One region of the Labrenzia sp. ATLA3 genome, then DNA from elsewhere that is predicted to be linked to it. Evidence: predicted binding sites of a transcription regulator. Region 1 holds the regulator's gene; the other holds the start of a gene.
What was found. Region 1 encodes LexA, which represses DNA repair genes until DNA is damaged. Its sites were predicted from a motif close to TGTTCNNNNTGTGTTCNG; they were not measured.
Positions count from the first base shown of each region.

Region 2: uvrA (excinuclease ABC subunit UvrA) is a predicted target of LexA. The motif match lies at 3,602-3,619, and genes of this name have one in related genera.

Region 1 covers NZ_JBXUKV010000009.1:205,965-212,204, forward strand. The annotation lists gene gltX (glutamate--tRNA ligase) at 1-883, opposite strand, end outside; gene AC2A6O_RS24870 (ComEC/Rec2 family competence protein) at 1,296-3,425, shown strand; gene lexA (transcriptional repressor LexA) at 3,430-4,140, opposite strand; gene AC2A6O_RS24880 (hypothetical protein) at 4,367-4,984, shown strand; gene AC2A6O_RS24885 (acyl-CoA synthetase) at 5,157-6,240, opposite strand, start outside.
Region 2 covers NZ_JBXUKV010000001.1:9,734-15,973, reverse strand. The annotation lists gene AC2A6O_RS00060 (DUF1127 domain-containing protein) at 82-231, opposite strand; gene uvrA (excinuclease ABC subunit UvrA) at 476-3,367, opposite strand; gene AC2A6O_RS00050 (single-stranded DNA-binding protein) at 3,989-4,555, shown strand; gene AC2A6O_RS00045 (hypothetical protein) at 4,616-5,092, opposite strand; gene AC2A6O_RS00040 (L,D-transpeptidase family protein) at 5,532-6,240, shown strand, end outside.

The sequences.
Region 1 (6,240 bases):
CGACGGCGTCGAAATCAAACCACTTGATCATGTCTTCCAGAGAGATGATTTCCTCGTCGCCGTGGCTCCAGCCAAGCCGGGCCAGATAGTTTCGCATGGCCTGCGGCAGATAGCCCATCTCGCGATAGGCCTCAGCGCCGGTCGCGCCATGCCGCTTGGACAGTTTTGCACCGTCCGGCCCGTGAATAAGAGGAATATGCGCCATTGCCGGCACATCCCAGCCAAGAGCCTGGAAAATAAGCGTCTGCCGGGCAGCATTGGTCAGGTGGTCCACACCGCGGATGATATGGGTGATGCCCATGTCATGATCGTCCACCACGACGGCATGCATGTAGGTTGGAGTGCCATCCGACCGCATCAGAACGAAGTCGTCGAGATCCTTGTTCGGGATCACGACTCGCCCCTGCACGAGATCATCGACAACGGTCTCACCGTCCTGAGGCGCCTTGATACGGATGACAGGGTCGACACCTGCAGGGGCTTCGGAGGTGTCGCGTTCGCGCCAGGTACCGTCATAGCGAGGAGGTTTGCCCTCGGCTCGGGCTTTCTCGCGCATTGCGTCGAGTTCTTCCGGCGTACTGTAGCAGCGGTAGGCCGTGCCGTTTGCCAGCATTTGCTCGACCACTTCCTTGTGGCGCTCAACGCGGGAAAACTGGGAGATTGGGTCTCCATCCCAGTCCAGTCCAAGCCAGGACAGGCCGTCGATCAGCGCGTCCACTGCTTCCTGCGTGGAGCGGGCCCGATCCGTATCTTCGATCCGCAGCAGCATCTTGCCGCCATGATGGCGAGCGAATAGCCAGTTGAAAAGCGCGGTGCGGGCGCCGCCGATATGCAGGAACCCGGTCGGAGACGGGGCGAAGCGCGTGACGATGTTCTGTGCCATGGTGCTTTATAAAAGTCTCTGTCAGTATGACGGCGCGGAGCGCGCCGAGTTGGTGGCGCGGTCTTAGCACAGGCTTTGGCGAGGCTAAATAGGCGCTTCTGCCCTTTCTTGGACCAAACGGGGAGCTGGGGTGACGTCACTGACCGGTCCGCAGGATACGACTGACAGCCGGTCGCAAACGGCACGGCATGATGATCGGGGGCAAAGTTTATCACCTGCTGCTACCGGATCTGACGCGCGTTTGAGGCGGCGTTTGTGGGCGTCGGGCGACAATCGCCATGCCAGTTCGATAATAAATTCTGCGACAGATCGTCTTTGGGATGCCCAGGGCCTCTTGTGGGTTGCCTTCGCGTTCGCAGCGGGAATTGGCGCTTACGTCTGGTTGCCTGAGGAACCGTCCTGGATGCTGTTGATGTCTGTGACGATTATCGCAGCGGTCGCAGTCTTGCGCGTAGGACAACGCGGAAAGGTGGCGGTTTCAGCCATGCTCTGTCTGGCTTTCTTCGCCGGGCTGGCTACGTCCAGTCTTCGCACTGCTTATGTTTCAACGCCGCGCCTTGCTGAACCGATAAACGCCGATGTGACCGGCGTTGTTGAGGAGGTGGATACAGGGGCGCGGGGTAGTCGGCTCGTGCTTGCGGTAACCGCCGTGAATGGTCAACCGGCGAGGGAACTCGAGTTTCCGGCCAAGGTGCGCTTGCGTGTTCCCGCTGACAGTGGGGTGCAGGTTGGGGAAACCGTTCGTGTCAATGCGCGCCTCTTTCCGCCGCCTGGCCCTGTTTTTCCTGGAGGGTATGACTATTCGTTCCGGGCGTTTTATCAGCAGATAGGTGCGACGGGTTTCAGTTTCGGGCCACCTCAGGTCATGAAGGTTCCAGGTCGCGGACTTTGGCTTCATCCCAGCGTCGCTGTTGCGAAACTGCGTAGCGATATCGCGGAACGGATCAAAGCCAGTCTTGCTGATGGACCCGAGACCGCGTTGATCGTCGCCTTGCTGGTTGGCGACCGAAGCGGCATCGGTGAGCAGCAGGAAGACGTTTTGCGTTCGGCCGGGCTCGCTCACATCCTAGCAATTTCAGGGCTGCATATGGCGCTCTTCGCCGGGGGCACCTATGGGGCCGTGTTGCTTCTTTTGTCGCTTGTTCCGATTTTGACGTTGAGGTGGCCCGTGCATAAGTGGGCAGCACTTTCAGCTCTTGGTGCTGCGGTCGTCTATCTGCTCCTCTCCGGTGGCGCAGTCGCCACACAGCGATCCTTTCTGATGATTGCCATTGTCTTTGTCGGAATTCTGTTCGGTCGGCGCGGTCTGACTTTGCGCAGTGTGGCACTGGCAGGCCTCCTGCTCCTCCTGATTGCACCCGAGCGACTGTTTTTCCCGGGCTTTCAGATGTCATTCGCAGCCGTGATCTGTCTGGTTGCTGTTTATGACTTGTGGCGACACAGAGAGCGCTTCGGATCTACCGGTGACAAAGTGTCAGGATGGGGCATGGCGACAGGCGTTTTTCTTGGCAGGTGGGTTGCCGGTCTGCTTGTGACTGCGCTGGTTGCAGGATTGGCGACCGGCATTATCGGAGCTCATCATTTCAGTCGAATTGCGCCTTATGGCGTCGTGGGCAACCTGCTGGGGATGCCCGTCTTTTCGCTGCTTGTCATGCCGATGGGGGTGCTGGCCTTCGTTCTGATGCCCTTCGGACTGGCTGCGCTCCCTCTGACAGTGATGTCTTTCGGTGTCTCGCTCCTGTTGAAGGTGGCCTCTTTTACCGCCGCTCTAGATGCCGACGGTGGCACATCGGGTAGGCTCGACGGAATGGCTGCAAGTCTGCTGTTGTCGGCGCTTTTTGCCGGCCTGCTGCTGCCTGGAAGGAAGCGTCTGTTTGCCGGATTGCCACTGCTCGCCGGGCTGCTGATTGTCATCACTGACCGGCCTCCGGACATCCAGATTGCTGCAAGCGGCTCTCGTATAGCTGCTCGGGATGATGCCGGATCCTTGAGGTACGCTGCCAGAGGACGGTCCTTTGCGACCGACCTCTGGCTCCAGTCCGAAGGCGTTCCTGAAGACGCGATTTTATCGCGCAAGATAAAGTCGCCACAAAGAAAATGCGATGATGATGGCTGCGTCGTCAGAGCATATGGACCAGGAGAAGGATCAGAGGCGCTGGAACAGGCTATGCCGTATTTAGCGATAGCTCAGCCCAGGACGTTCGAAGCGTTTCAGATGGATTGCAGGTATGCCGATTTGATCGTGACCGATCTAGTCGCTCCGAAGGGGTGCGGCTCAGGATTTGTTCTTGACCAGAAAATGCGCTCCGCACGCGGCGCGGTTTCGATCTGGTTGTCAAGAAGCGCCACTCGGCAGGAGACCGATACCAATAGGCTTTCCGATGCCCGGGAGAACCCACCTGACGGAAAGCTGAAAATCGAAAAGCTGGTGTTTGCCATCCCAGATCCGCCGCGTCCCTGGCATCAGCCAGGAACGGTCGCAAGGGAGGGGTTGCGTCAAATCGGCCATGCATCAAATGCAAAAGGGCGCGAGGACGAGTAGAGGATCAATATTGCCGAAACAGGGCAACGAGGCGTCCCTGAACACGGACACGACCAGGCCCGAAGATCCGTGTCTCATAAGCTGGGTTCGCTGCTTCCAGCGCGATTGAGGCACCTTTCTTGCGCAGTCGCTTCAAGGTTGCCTCCTCATCGTCCACAAGAGCGACGACGATATCTCCACTGTCGGCGCTGTCGGTCTTGCGGATCAGAACCGTGTCACCATCCAGAATGCCGGCTTCGATCATGGAATCGCCGCGCACATCCAGTGCGTAATGCTCTCCGCGTCCAAGCAGGTCCTGAGGCACGGTGATCGAGTGGCTGTGGGTTTGAATGGCCTCGATCGGAACGCCGGCTGCAATTCTGCCCATGACTGGAATTTCCGTGACACCGATAGCGGGTTCCGGCGCCACTTTCGCAGGTTCCGGTTTGCCCAGTGAGCCTTCTATGACTTCGGGCGAGAAGCTGCCCCTCGGCCGGGGAGCGCCCAGGCCCGGCGCGATGGAATCGGGGAGGCGCACGACCTCCATAGCTCTGGCCCGGTTGGGCAAGCGCCGGATGAAGCCACGTTCTTCAAGTGCGGTGATCAGACGGTGAATGCCTGACTTGGAGCGCAAATCGAGCGCATCCTTCATTTCGTCGAAAGACGGCGGCACACCGGTTTCTTTCAGTCTTTCGTGAATGAACATGAGCAGTTCGTACTGCTTGCGCGTCAGCATGTAGGCGTCCCCTGACCGAGAAAACATCTGGTACAAATCAAGAACATGATACCTGTTCTCATTGTGTTCTGCAAGGGTAAATGTTCTCTTACTGTTCTTGGCGTTCTGCAAGCCGCCGCGTTCAATTCGTGGCTGATGTCGCTGCGTCGTCATGCGTTAAGCGGCTTTTGATCGCTAATTCGCAGGTGACAAGCGTTGGTGCTCCACCGGCAGCAAGAATGACTTCGTGCAATCCTCAATTCTGATCGATGGCTCGTATGGGAACACAGAGCTCCTGATTTGGTGTTGTCCCGGCATACGGAGAAAGCAGTTTTTCGGAAATCAGACCTGTCATGGCATCTGCTTCGCGAAAGACGGCTCCGGCAAGGCTGCCAAGGCCGTGGACTTCATAGGGCGAACCCTCCAGCAGGAGAGCAAGTTCGCGGATGCTGTTTGTCAGGTCGGCAAATGGAGCCAGCGTCGTGATGAGGTCGTTGTCCTTGATGGGGCCGGAGTGGGTCTCGGCTTGCTGTACGCGAAACAGCGTGATTTCGGTCTCCGGTGCGCGCGAAGCCTCAAACGCTGCACCTTGCAGACCATACCCCTTGATAACGCCAGCGCGCGCTATCTAAAGCGTGTGTGGCAACAGGTGATGAAGAAGCTCTCTGCCTTCCTCGTGCCAGTAGGCGTGTACATGGGCGAACCTCTCGCCGTCCTTCCTGCCAAGAATTGCGATAGCTGTTTCAAGTATGGCACCCTTGGAGGAATGCGTGTCGCTTTACCAGGCCGCGTGGCGGTCCTTGATCGCGCAGGCAGGCATCACGAAGTCAAACGCCTCACGCGTCAGACCGGAAAGATCGAGTAGGGCCGAAGTCAGCTCATGCCGCTCGGCGTAACGACCCAGAACCTCCAGAACGGGGAGTTGATCCGTGAGGTCTATCTCTAAAGGACTGCCCGGCATCTGGTGTGTGGCAGCCGGTTTTCGGCAAAGGGACTTGATCGCTGGATATCGGCAAGTTTTCTTGGGGGCTGCCGTCTTACAGCAAGCCCATCTCAGTCAGATGCTCTCGCACCAGTTTCTTCGTGATCTTGCCATAGGCGCTGGTCGGCATCGCGGGAATAAAGAGGTAGCGTGCCGGCAGCTTGTAACGTGCGATCTTGCCGTTGAGATAGTCTGTCAAAGCCTGAGGGTCGGGGGCTTTGCCCTGGGCTGCGACACAAACGGCAAGTCCGACTTCGCCCCATTGTCTGTCTGGAATGCCGAGAATTGCGACTTCGGAGATTTCCGGATGTGTGAGCAGTATTTCCTCGACTTCCTTCGGATAGACGTTGGAGCCACCCGAAATATACATGTCCGAAGCACGGCCGGTCAGGAAAAGGTAGCGCTGTTCATCCATGTGGCCGATGTCACCCGTTCGGAACCAGCCATTTCTGAATGATTTTTTGTTGGCTTCGACGTCATCCAGATATCCTGCGCAGACAGCCGCACCGATAACGCAGACTTCACCCGTTTCATTGGGGGGCAGGTGATTGCCGTCTTCGTCCTGGATCGACACCTCTATGCCGGTGCGCTCCGTGCCGCAGGTGCCACTGCGTGTCTCGGGCCCGTCCTCCAGAAAATGATCCTGTGGCCGCAACACAGTTATGTTTCCGGTGACCTCGCCAAGTCCGTAGTATTGAACCAGAACGTTGCCCAGTTTTTGGAGCGCCAGTTTCTGGTCTTCCCGGTACATGGGGGCGCCCGCATAGATGACGTGGCGAAGGCTCGAGTGATCGAACCGGTCGACCGAAGGATCTTCCACCAGGCGTTTGACGATTGTCGGAACCGTGAAAAGATTGCTGATCTTGTGTTTTTCGATGAGCTCGAAAGCGGTGGCTGGATTGAAACCACCTCGCGGCAGAAGCACATGTGCGGAACCGGCCACAAACTGTGCGATGAGTTGAAGCCCAGCGCCGTGCGACAACGGCGCTATCACCAGCGACGCGTCCTGTTCCGTGGTTCCTGGCAACAGATCCGCCATGTAGTTGACGCAGACGAATCCGATTTGCCCGTAACTGAGGACGACAGCCTTGGGGCGACCTGTGGAGCCAGACGTGAAGAACAACCAGCACGGATCGTCG
Region 2 (6,240 bases), on a different contig from region 1:
GGCTGGGAGGAGGATGCCCTGCGTGTCACACGTCCGTTGGCTGGGAGGAGGATGCCTCGGGACGCGATCTCTTTATTTCATTCAGCCGATCTGACGGCGGGCGACAAACTTGATGTCGCTGCGGCAGATGCCGAGGTCGGCAAGCTCACGGGCCGAAAGGCGGGACAACTCGTCAACCGCACGGCGGTAGCTTACCCAGTTGCTGTACTTTTGGCGCACGGTGTCAAACATCTTCTTATTCCTTATTTATCGAAACGCGTGTGCGTTCCGCGCCGTTGTTGAAACATTATATATTTCACCACGCGAAATAAAAGAAGTGCCATCTCTGCATGTCTGACATGCGTTTGGTGCAATGCAGCAAAGTCTGAGCAACGTGAGCCATGCCGATTCGGATAACATTCGGAACAACAAACGGAAAAGGCCTGTGTGCGGCGCACACAGGCCCATCGTCGCGTAACTAAAGAATGGTTAAGGCTTATTCAGCCGCGTCGTGAGCCCTTTGTGGCCGTCGCTGGAGCAGTTCCTGCAGAAATTGACCCGTGTAGCTTTTGGTCACTTCGGCAACGTCTTCCGGTCGTCCGGTCGCGACAACCGTACCGCCGCCGTCACCACCTTCCGGTCCAAGGTCGATAATCCAGTCGGCCGTCTTGATGACTTCCAGATTGTGCTCGATCACCAGCACCGTGTTTCCCTGATCGACAAGCTCATGCAGCACTTCCAGTAGTTTGGCGACATCATGGAAGTGAAGCCCCGTTGTCGGCTCGTCCAGAATGTACAGCGTACGTCCTGTCGAACGTTTTGAAAGTTCCTTGGCGAGCTTTACCCGTTGCGCTTCACCACCCGAAAGCGTCGTTGCCTGCTGGCCGACCTTGATGTAGCCCAGACCGACACGTGCCAGGGTCTCCATCTTGTCGCGCACTGAAGGAACTGCGGAAAAGAAGACGGCCGCTTCATCTACGGTCATGTCGAGAACGTCGGCAATCGACTTGCCCTTGAACTCCACCTCGAGCGTTTCCCGATTGTAGCGTTTGCCTTTGCACACGTCACAGGTGACGTAGACATCCGGCAGGAAGTGCATCTCGATCTTGATAACGCCGTCGCCCTGACAGGCTTCGCAGCGACCGCCCTTCACGTTGAAGGAGAAACGGCCGGGCTGATAACCTCTGGCCTTCGCCTCCGGCATGCCGGCAAACCATTCACGGATTGGGGTAAAGGCACCGGTGTAGGTCGCCGGGTTGGACCGGGGCGTCCGCCCGATGGGTGACTGGTCGATGTCGATGACCTTGTCGAGAACCTCCAGCCCTTCGATGCGATCATGCGGGGCAGGGTTGTCCCGTGCGCCGTTGAGGCGGCGGGCAGCCGCCTTGTAGAGCGTATCGATCAGGAACGTGGACTTGCCGCCGCCGGAAACGCCGGTAACACAGGTGAAGGTGCCCAGCGGCACGTCGACATCAATATCCTTGAGGTTGTTTCCGCGGGCACCGCGAACGGAAATCTTCCGCTTCTTGTTGATTTTCCGGCGCTCTTCATTGCACGAAACCATCTTTGCTCCCGACAGATACTGGCCTGTCAGCGAGTTTGAATTGGCCATGATTTCGGAAGGTGTGCCCTTGGCGACGATCTCTCCGCCATGGACACCGGCGCCCGGTCCCACATCGACCACGTAATCGGCCGTGATAACCGCATCCTCATCGTGTTCAACGACAATCACCGTGTTGCCGAGATCGCGCAGATGCTTGAGCGTTTCCAGAAGGCGGGCATTGTCGCGTTGATGAAGGCCGATGGAGGGTTCATCCAGCACATAAAGAACACCTGTCAGCCCCGACCCGATCTGCGATGCGAGGCGGATACGTTGGCTCTCACCGCCTGAAAGTGTTCCCGAAGACCGGGACAACGTCAGATACTCGAGACCGACATCGTTCAGGAACTTCAGCCTCTCTCGAATTTCCTTCAGAATGCGGCCGGCGATCTCTGTCTGTTTGTCGTTCAGCTGCGACGGAAGAGCTTCAAACCATTTGCTGGCATCGCGGATGGAATGTTCCGTGATCTGACCGATATGTTTGCCGGCAATCTTTACGGCGAGTGCTTCGGGCTTCAGGCGAAAACCGTTGCAGGCCGGGCAGGCGTGATCCGACTGGAACCTGGAGAGCTCTTCGCGAACCCAGGTGGATTCCGTCTCGCGCCATCGCCGTTCGATATTGCCGATGACACCTTCGAAGGTCTTTTCGGTCCGGTAGCTGCGGACACCATCGTCGTAAACGAACTCGATCTTCGCATTGCCGGTACCGTGCAGGATCGCTTCGCGAACCTCAGACGGAAGATCTTTCCAGGGTGTCGCCATGGACACTTTGAAGTGACTGCAAAGCGCTTCAAGCGTCTGCGCATAATAAGGAGACGTTGACCCGGTCTTGGCCCAGGGCAGCACAGCACCTTCGCGCAAGGACAGTGAGTGGTCGGGCACCACCAGATCATCCTCGAACGCGAGCGTCGTGCCCAGACCGTCGCACGTGGGGCAGGCGCCGAAAGGATTGTTGAACGAGAACAGGCGTGGCTCGATTTCGGAAATTGTGAAACCGGACACGGGGCAGGCGAATTTTTCGGAAAAGATCATCCGTTCCGGATTGCCGTTCTCATCGGTCTTGTCGGCAAATTCGGCGATGGCGATGCCATCTGCGAGTTTCAGCGCGGTTTCCAGAGAATCGGCAAGCCTGCCAGAAATATCGTCCCGAACGACAATTCGGTCCACGACAACATCGATATCGTGTTTGAACTTCTTGTCGAGGGCAGGGGCTTCTGAAATTTCGTGGAAAGTGCCGTCGATCTTGACCCGCTGGAAGCCCTTCTTCATCAGCTCGGCAAGTTCCTTGCGGTATTCTCCCTTGCGGCCGCGTACCATTGGAGCGAGCAGATAAAGGCGCGCGCCTTCTTCCAGTTCCAGGACACGGTCGACCATCTGACTGACAGTCTGGCTTTCGATCGGCAGGCCGGTCGCGGGCGAATATGGTATGCCGACACGCGCAAACAAAAGGCGCATGTAGTCGTAGATCTCCGTAACCGTTCCAACCGTGGAACGCGGGTTACGAGACGTGGTCTTCTGTTCAATGGAAATTGCCGGTGACAGGCCATCGATCTGGTCGACATCCGGCTTCTGCATCATTTCCAGGAACTGACGAGCATAGGCCGAGAGGCTTTCCACGTACCGGCGCTGTCCTTCGGCATAGATGGTGTCGAAGGCCAGTGAAGACTTTCCGGATCCCGACAAGCCGGTCATCACAATCAGCTTGTCGCGAGGCAGGTCCAGGTCGACACCCTTGAGGTTATGTTCCCGCGCGCCACGAATGCTGATGACCCGGGTGGGGTCCGCCATCCAGGTTTCTTCCGACTGCGATCCCTTGGCTGTCTTCATCGTCGTTCTTCCTGACCGCACGCGGCGCCTGATGCCGTTTGATGCTGCGCGTGCGTTAGAGATGTTCCATTAAAGATGATGTCTGTTGCCCCGATATAGCAGTTTCGGGCGGAGCTTCCAGTGAGGCATATCCGATATCTTGGTCAAAGCCGTTTCGGTTTCGATGCCTGATTGAATCGCTTTTACAGAAATGATAAGAACAAAACAAGTACATTGACAGGCGCCGCGTCAGGAAGCGGTTCTGAAAGGGAAGCCAAACCGGGGAAAAGCGTGTGTTCACGTCCGCCCAGACAGCCCGGAGGCGCCCGGAGTGACAACGGAGCAAATTGTAACGAACTGCAATTCATGGTGGTATCGTTCAGAGGTGCTCGAATTTTGGGCGCATGAAACAGGCCGCTGATTGGATGCTGCCTTGTGGAAAATGGGTGAAGGCAGGCGAAAATAGCGGCGAAGCTGTTGGCGTACCGTTAGGGTTCTGGTTTCTAGCAGCGAAGCTTGCAGCGCGGGCTGATTGCCGGAACGTGCCGGAGAAGCACGTGGAAATCGGCAGTCACTTCAGCGAAAAACAAACAGGAGTGCAGTATGGCGGGCAGCGTCAACAAAGTAATTTTGGTCGGCAATCTGGGAGCAGACCCGGAAATCCGCCGCACGCAGGATGGCCGCCCGATCGCCAATCTCCGGATTGCGACGTCGGAAACCTGGCGTGATCGCAACACCGGCGAACGCCGTGAAAAAACGGAATGGCACCGTGTGGTGATCTTCAACGATGGCTTGTGCAAGGTCGCCGAGCAGTACCTGCGCAAAGGCTCGAAGGTCTATCTCGAAGGTCAGCTTCAGACCCGCAAATGGCAGGATCAGTCCGGTCAGGACCGGTACTCAACTGAAGTCGTGCTGCAGGGCTTCAACTCCAACCTGACCATGCTTGATGGCCGCGGCGAAGGTGGCGGTGCCTCCGGCGGTCTTCCCGATTACGGCAATGACTCTCAAGGCGGCGGTGGCAGCGGCGGCGGCTTTGGCGGTGGTGGTTCCGGTTCCGGCTCCGGCGGGAATTTTGGCGGCGGCTACGGCGGCGGTTCCAGCGGCGGTGGCGGTTATGGTGGCCCGTCCGGTGGCGGCAGTGGCCCGATGGACGACGAAATTCCGTTCTGATCCAGTCCGATTTCTCCATGTGCGGCCCTGACATTAGGGCCGCGCACCATGGAATGTTGATCAGCCACCTACGTCGGGATCGTAAGGTGTGCTTGGATCGTCAACACCGTCATAATATTCCTTCGCAGTACCCAGGCCGCAATGATAGACGGCCTCTTCGGCGCGCGTGTCGCCACCTGTGATCGGCGCACCGTTGTGATGTGCGAACTCGTGGATAATGGTCGCCAGCACCATCCACCTGCCCATACTGAAGGCTCTGTCGCCAACCGCGATCTCACCAGTGGCGGCATGTATTTCCCCGTGCAGCGGCGATATCGTCGGGCCGTAGTTCACCCAAATCGTGCTGTCGTTGATCATGTCCGTGAGGCTGCGCCCTTTGGGCAGCGTGCGGAAATAGGCATTACAGGAGGGATTGTTCTTGACCATTTTGAACAATTTGTTTCGAGCCCACTTCAGCTTTGAATACTGGGATGAATCGAAACGGCTGTATTTCCAGACGGGTGACGAATGATCACCGACATTGAATTGAAACGGCATGTTGCTCTCCGGCTTTTCTCACTTAATCGTGAAGCCGTGATACGTCTTTGAAGTGACGGGTGAAGTGACACCGGTCACTTTGAAACGCTTTTGGAAATTACAGCGTTTCCGCATGAAGAGAGTGCGCGAAAGCCAATCCGGTCGCATCCGGTACGAGGCATAATCGTCACACTCGGCCGATATCAAAACCTGTGCATGACGACGTCCCTTAACCATCTGATGAACCCTGTTATAGTATCAATCGGGTTACAGATGCGGTTCCAGGGAGTCGAAGGGTGTGCTCCGGTCACATTGAAGCTGCAATGTCCGCATAATGCGCATCGAACCGATGTCGGGAGCGCATATGACGGAACGCCGTCGGCCCTGACAGGGAATGAAAATACCTGGAAGACTTGGCAAGGCGTCGGGTTCTAACAGACTAAAAAAACGGGTTTAAACAATGCGAGCGAATGAAATGGCACTGGGCGAAGGTTCCAGGAAAAACCGGACACGCTCTGTGCTTGGCGCCTCCCTCAGGGCCGGCCTGATGGCGACGGTCCTTTTTTCCGGGGTTAATCTTGCGACCGTGGAAACAGCGTCTGCGCAAGGTCTGTTCCAGCGCCTGTTCAATCCTGAAGCGCACCGGCGCCAGCAGGAACGGGAACAACAGCAGCAACAGAAGGACCTGCGCAAGAAGGCAGCCAAGGCCAGGGTCTCAGCGCCGCGGTACCTGAATTACACGCCCGATAAATGGAAAACGGTCTCTCTGGCCGAACTGTCAGAGATGAAGACGGCGGAAGTAAAGCCGACCGTGCAATCTGCTGACATTCCGGAAGCGCCGGCTGTCGAGAACGATAGCGTGCCTCAGGCTCCGGTCGTTTTGACAGCGTTCGATGCTGCGCGTCCGGCTTTGAAGGACATGTCTCTGACCGTCCTGCCGGAGGTTGGGGCTGCAGTCATATCCTTTTACCGCGAGCATCCCGATTTCGTGTGGGTCAAGGACGGCAAACCGACCGACAAGGCAATTGCCGTGCGCCGTGGCCTTGGCGACACTGCCAAATACGCGCTGACCCCGGATGACTACCTTGTTGATCTTCCCTCGACCGCCGGACTGGAAGGCGAGGCGCTCGATGCCGCGATGATGCGGTTCGAAATGGAGATGAGTGCAG